Regions from separate parts of the Mycolicibacterium phlei genome, predicted to be linked through region 2. Evidence: predicted binding sites of a transcription regulator. Region 2 holds the regulator's gene; the other holds the start of a gene.
What was found. Region 2 encodes HspR, which represses chaperone genes until heat shock. Its sites were predicted from a motif close to ANNTGAGTNNNNNNNACTCANNT; they were not measured.
Positions count from the first base shown of each region.

Region 1 (3,409 bases), 2.3 Mb from region 2:
ACCGGCGTTCCGTCCGATCTCGATGCCGGGATGGCCGGCCAGAACCTGATGGCCGCCCAGTTCCTCGAAGGGTTCACGCTGCGCACCAACATCACCTTCCGCGACAACTACATCGCCGCAGGCGGCACCAACGGTGTGTTCAACTTCCCGCCCAACGGAACCCACACCTGGGGCTACTGGGGTCAGCAGCTCGAGCAGATGAAGCCCGACATCCAGCGGACGCTCGGCGTGCAGGCCAACGCCTGACCCGCCGCACGATCCACCCACTGAGGGAGCCTGCCGTTTTCCCCCGAGCGGCAGGCTCCCTGCTGTTCGGGGGACGCCGAGTGCACCAGGCCCAGCCCTACAGCCTCGTGCACTCGGCCCGCCCTTATAGCCTCGTGCACTCGGCGATGTCTTCCTCGAACTGCGCCACCATCTCCGCCGTCAACGTCGGCCTGGTATCGGCGATCGCGGCCAGATAGTCGTCGGTGTGCGCCGGCCTGCCGTGGCCGAACTCGACCTCACGCTCGAATGCCGTCTGCGCACCCTTGCGCGCGGCGAACTCGATATCGGCCGGGGTGAACATGGCGCTGGCCTCGACCAGCTTGTCCACCTCGACGTCGGGGCTGTTGGCCCCCAGGTAGCGCCGCCAGATCGCCGCCCGCGCAACCTCGTCCGGTGGCCCGACCGGAATGATGTAGTCGAACCGGCCGTGCCGCAGGAACGCCGAGTCCAGGGACCGCACCGAGTTGGTGGCCACGATCAGCAGTCGCTCGTCGTGCTGACGGAACGCCGGAATCAGCTTGAGCAGTTCGTTGGTCACCCCGCGCGCCGGATCGGTCGGGATCGGCGAACGCGAACCCGCGATCTCCTCGACCTCGTCGATGAACACCACCACCGACTCCAGATCCATCACGCTGGCGAACGCCTCACGCAGCGCGGCGGCCATCGACACCCCGGGTGCGGCCAGCCGCGACGGGAACAATTCCACGAACGGCCAACCCAGCCGCCCGGCCACCGCCTTGGCGAAGCTGGTCTTGCCGGTGCCCGGCGGACCGAACAGGATCACCGCCTTCGGCGGCGACACGCCGTACTGGGCGGCCAGATCCGGTTGCGCCAGCGGCAGCACGATGCGCCGTTCGATGATGCGCTTTTCGGCCTCCATCCCGGCCATCTGCTGCCACAACTCGCGCGGGATCACCTGTCCACCCAGCGATTCCAGCAGTCCCGCATCGGAAATGCCGACGTTGTCGATCTTTTCGAAGTACCGCAGATCCGAGCGCTCCTGGTAGCCGCAGTTGCGCAGCGCGGCGCTGCCGGTCGCGTCGGCGGGCATCAGGGCGCTGATCCGGCGCACCCCGATGCGGCGCAGCCGCGCCTCCAGGTCGGCCAGCAGCGCGCTGCCCACGCCGCGGTTGCGCCACCGGTCGCTCAACGCCACCATCGTGATCCACGCACGCTCGCCCTGCTGGTGCGCCACCGCCATCCCCACCACCTGGTCGCCGACCACCGCGACCACGGCGGGCTGCCCGGAGCGGGCGGCCGAAACCGCCTCGGACACCGGGAACACCGGATGGGCCTCGTCGGGGTGGCGGCTCTGGTCCCAGACCGAGATCGCCTCGTCGAGGTCGTCGTCGTGAAAGTCGCGTAACCGGAATGCAGGCATGCGTCTCTGGATACCGGCCGTCGCACCGGCCCGGCATGCCCCGATCGGGTGATCTCGACGGGGAACAAATCCACCCCCGCCAGAGTTGAGTCCAACAGACTGAAGTTTGGAGGACTGAATGGCTGAAGCCAAGACAGTGCCGGTGTTGTTCCTGAACGACTCGATCGTGCTGCCCGGAATGGTGGTGCCGATCGCGCTGGACGATGCCGCGCGCGCGGCCGTCGATGCGGCCCGCGCCAGTGAGTCCGGTGAGTTGCTGATCGCTCCCCGGCTCGAGGACCGCTACCCGTCCTACGGGGTGCTGGCCTCGATCGTGCAGATCGGCCGGATGCCGGGTGGGCCCGCCGCTATCGTGCGCGGGGTCAGCCGCGCCCACATCGGGACAGGTGCGACCGGCCCGGGTGCGGCGCTGTGGGTGGAGGTGACCGAGGTCGCCGAACCCGAGCCCACCGAGGAGGTGATCAACCTCGCCGCCGAGTACAAGAAGCTGCTACTGGCGATGCTGCAGCGCCGGGAGGCCTGGCAGATCATCGATTTCGTCAACCAGCTGTCCGACCCGTCGGCGCTGGCGGACACCGCCGGGTACGCGTCGTACCTGACCCAGGTGCAGAAGCGGCAGCTGCTGGAGACCCCCGATGTCGCCGAGCGGCTGCGCCTGCTCATCGACTGGACCGGCGCGCAGCTGGCCGAGGTCGAGGTCAGCGAGAAGATCGCCGAGGACGTCCGCGAGGGCATGGAGAAGCAGCAGAAGGAGTTCCTGCTGCGCCAGCAGCTCAAGGCGATCCGCAAGGAACTCGGTGAGGACGACGCCGACAGCACCGACGACTACCGGACCCGCATCGAAGAGGCCGACCTGCCCGAGAAGGTGCGCGAGGCCGCGCTGCGCGAGGTCGGCAAGCTCGAGCGCGCCGGTGACCAGAGCCCGGAGAGCGGCTGGATCCGCACCTGGCTGGACACCGTGCTGGAGCTTCCGTGGAACGTGCGCACCGAGGACTCGACCGACCTGAAGGCGGCGCGCGAGATCCTCGACGCCGACCATCACGGGCTCGAGGACGTCAAGGACCGAATCGTCGAGTACCTGGCCGTGCGGGCGCGGCGCGCCCAGCGCGGGATGGCCGTCGTCGGCGGCCGCGGTTCGGGTGCGGTGATGGTGCTGGCCGGCCCGCCCGGTGTCGGCAAGACCTCGCTCGGCGAGAGCGTCGCCAAGGCGCTGGGCCGCAAGTTCGTGCGCGTCGCTCTGGGCGGTGTGCGCGACGAGGCCGAGATCCGCGGGCACCGGCGGACCTACGTCGGCGCGCTGCCGGGCCGTATCGTGCGGGCGATCAGCGAGGCGGGCACGATGAATCCCGTTGTGCTGCTCGACGAGATCGACAAGGTGGGCTCGGACTTCCGCGGTGACCCCGCGGCGGCCCTGCTCGAGGTGCTGGACCCGGCGCAGAACCACACGTTCCGCGACCACTACCTGGACCTGGATCTGGACCTGTCCGACGTGGTGTTCCTGGCCACCGCCAACGTGATCGAGAACATCCCGTCGGCGCTGCTGGACCGCATGGAACTGGTGGAGATCGACGGCTACACCGCCGACGACAAGCTGGCCATCGCGCGTGACTTCCTGCTGCCCCGGCAGCGGGAGAAGGCGGCGCTGACCGCCGACGAGGTCACGGTCACCGAGGCCGCGCTGCGCAAGATCGCCGCCGACTACACCCGCGAACCCGGGGTGCGGCAGTTCGAGCGGCTGCTGGCCAAGCTGATGCGCAAGGT
Region 1 covers NZ_CP014475.1:2,460,222-2,463,630, reverse strand. Annotated here, with positions in the region: gene MPHLCCUG_RS11740 (esterase family protein) at 1-246, shown strand, start outside; gene MPHLCCUG_RS11735 (ATP-binding protein) at 371-1,648, opposite strand; gene lon (endopeptidase La) at 1,767-3,409, shown strand, end outside.
Region 1: a site for HspR is predicted at 1,732-1,754, ahead of lon (endopeptidase La). Genes of this name have one in related genera too.

Region 2 (3,409 bases):
GCCGGACATGCACACCCAGCGCCGCCGCTTCGCGCACGCGGTGCACTGGGTGTTCGGCGAGCTCGTCGCCCAGCGCGCCCATGAGCCGGTGGCGTTCCTGGCCCAGCTGGGCCGCGACCACCGCAAGTACGGTGTGACGCAACGGCATTACGACACGATGCAGAGCGCGCTGTACACCACGCTGCGCACCCACCTGGCCGACCGCTGGACCGACCGGGTCGCCGAGGCCGCGCACGACGCGGTCGCCCTGATGGTCGGTCTGATGCGCGGCGCCGCGGACGCCGAGCAGGGCCCCGCGTACTGCGACGGCACGGTGATCGAGCACATGCGGGTCACCCGCGACGTGTCGGTGGTGCGGCTGCAGCTGGACCGGCCGCTGTTCTACCACCCGGGCCAGTACGTCACGGTGCAGGTGCCGCAGTGGCCGCGGCGGTGGCGCTACCTGAGCCCGTCGATCCCGGCCGACCGCGGCGGCGGGATCGAGTTCCACATCCGGTCGGTGACCGGCGGCATGGTCAGCACCGCGATCGTCAACGAGACCGCCGTCGGCGACCGGTGGCGGATCTCCAGCCCGCACGGCGGGCTGCACGTCGACCGCGGCGCCGGCGATGTGCTGATGATCGCGGGCAGCACCGGCCTGGCGCCGCTGCGGGCGCTGATCATGGATCTGTGCCGCTGGGGCGCCAATCCTCGGGTGCACCTGTTCTTCGGCGGCCGCTTCCCCTGCGACCTGTACGACCTGCCCACGCTGTGGCAGGTCGCCGCGCACAACCCGTGGCTGTCGGTGACCCCGGTGTCGGAGTTCAGTGTCGACCCGCCGTGGGCCGGCGACTACCCGGATCCGACGCCGCCGCGCGGGCTGCACGTCCGCCAGACCGGCACGCTGGCCGAGGTGGTCACCCGATACGGCAACTGGGGGGACCGCCAGATCCTGATCTGCGGCAACCCGTCGATGGTGCGCGCGACCAAGGAGGCGCTGATCGCCAAGGGCACGCCGCCGGAACGCATCCAACACGATCCACTGGAGTCCTGATGACTGACCTCGAGCCGATCACGCTGACAGATCCGGCGTCGCCGATGACCGCGACGTTCGTGCCGCGCGCGGGGATGGTCGGCACCTCGCTGCGCGACGGCGACGACGAGTTCCTCGGCCAGCGCCGCGGGCTGGAGGGCTATCTGCGCGACGGTAAGACGACGGGCATCCCGATCCTCTACCCGTGGGCGAACCGGTTGAGCGCCAACACCTATCGCGTCGACGGCACCGTCGTCACGCTCACCGCCGGGGTGGGCGGGGTCCGGACCGACGCCAACGGCGCGCCCATCCACGGTGTGCTCACCGCGTACCCGCGGTGGGTGGTGACCGAGCACACCGGCGACAGCCTGACCGCGGTCGTCGACTTCGACACCCCGGATCTGCTCGCGTCGTTCCCGTTCCCGCACACGCTGATCCAGCGGGTGAGCCTGCGGGAGCGGACCCTGACGGTCGAGACCACGGTGCGGCCGACCACGGCGGCGGTACCGCTGTGCTTCGGCTATCACCCGTATCTCACGATCCCGGGGGTGCCGCGCTCACAGTGGACGCTGACCACTCCGGCGATGCGTCACCTGCCGGTCGACGAGCGCGGAATCCCCACCGGAGAGGCGCATCCGTGGGAGGGCTCAACCGCCGAGCTGGCGGACCGCACCTACGACGACGGCTTCGACCAGGTCCCCGACGGCGCGGTGTTCACCATCGCCGCCGGCGCCCGCCGAATCGACGTCACCTTCGAAACCGGTTATCCCGCAGCGCAACTGTTCGCCCCGCCCGGGGAGAACCTGATCGCGATCGAACCGATGGCCGCGCCCACCGACGCGCTGCGCCGGGGCACATACCGCGAAGCGGCCCCCGGCATGCCGGAGACCGCCCGGTTCTCGATCGCGGTGAGTTAGCGCTTGTTGCGCGGCTGCCAGAGCACGACCGCGGTGCTCTTCGGCAGCACCGCCAGATCGCGGCGCTGGGCGGCGCGCAGCGCCTCCACCTCCTCGGTGAGCTCGCGCACCCGCGACTGCAGTGCCTCGACCTGATTGGTCAACTCGATGATGCGCTTGATGCCGGCCAGGTTGACGCCCTCGTCCTGCGACAGCCGCTGCACCTCGCGCAGCAGCTCGACGTCATGCCACGAGTAGCGCCGTCCGCCACCGGCGGTGCGCTGCGGCCGGACCAGGCCGAGCCGGTCGTAGGTGCGCAGTGTCTGCGCATGCATCCCCGCCAGCTCGGCCGCGACCGAGATCATGAAGGTCCGTGCCTCGTCCTTGGGCTGCTTGGCCATCACGCACCTGCCCATCCGGCCCGCGGGTCGAACCCGCTGGCCCGCTCCGCTTTCGCGTACGCCTCCAACGCCTCGACCGCCTCGGGCGGAAGGTTCGGCGGCACCGCCACCTTCACGGTGACCAGCAGGTCACCGTGGCCGCCCGAGCGTTTCGGGATCCCCCGTCCGCGCACCCGCAGGATGCGGCCGTCCGAGGTGCCCTTGGGCACCCGCACACCGACCTTGCCTTCCAGCGTCGGCACCGAAAGCGTTGTGCCCAGGGCGAGTTCGTGGAAGCTGACCGGGACGGTGACGGTCAGGTCGTCGCCGTCGCGGCCGAACACCTTGTCCGGGCGCACGTGCACGGTGACATACAGGTCACCCGACGGCGCACCGCGCAGCCCGGCCTCACCCTGTCCGGCCAGCCGGATCCGCTGACCGTCCTCGACACCCGGCGGGATCCGCACGTTGATCGTGCGGGTGCGGGTGGCCACCCCGGTGCCCTTGCACTCCTGGCAGGGGTGCTCGATGATCGAGCCGCTGCCACGACATTCGGTGCACGGTTCGGAGAACCCGAATGCGCCCTGGTTGCGGCTGATCACGCCGGCACCGTTGCAGCTGCGGCACACCTTCGGGCTGGTGCCCGGGCGGGCGCCGCTGCCATGGCAGTTCGTACACGGGGCCGGGCTGGTGAGCCGCAGCGGCATCATCACGCCCTTGGCGGCCTCGACGAACGACAGCTCCGTCTCGGTCTCGAGGTCATTGCCCCGGCGCGGCCTGCTGGGCCGCGGCTGCTGGGCGCCGCGCCCGAACAGCCCCCCGAACAGGTCGCCGATGTTCGCGCCGCCGGTCTGGCCGGCCGCGTCGAACAGGTCGTTGAGATTGAATTCGACGCCATCGCCAAACCCGCCGAAGCCACCGCCGCCACCGCCGAATCTGCGGCCGAAACCGCCGTTGGCGAAAAGCCGCCGGGTTTCGTCGTATTGCTTGCGCTTCTGCGGGTCGGTGAGCACCTCCTTGGCCTCGGACACCGCCTTGTAGCGTTCCTCGGCCGCCGGGTTGCCCGGGTTTCGGTCGGGATGGTTCTCCGCGAGCAGCTTGCGGGCCGCCCGCTTGATCTC
Region 2 covers NZ_CP014475.1:4,789,621-4,793,029, forward strand. Annotated here, with positions in the region: gene MPHLCCUG_RS23025 (FAD-binding oxidoreductase) at 1-1,033, shown strand, start outside; gene MPHLCCUG_RS23030 (aldose 1-epimerase) at 1,033-1,929, shown strand; gene MPHLCCUG_RS23035 (heat shock protein transcriptional repressor HspR) at 1,926-2,309, opposite strand; gene dnaJ (molecular chaperone DnaJ) at 2,309-3,409, opposite strand, start outside.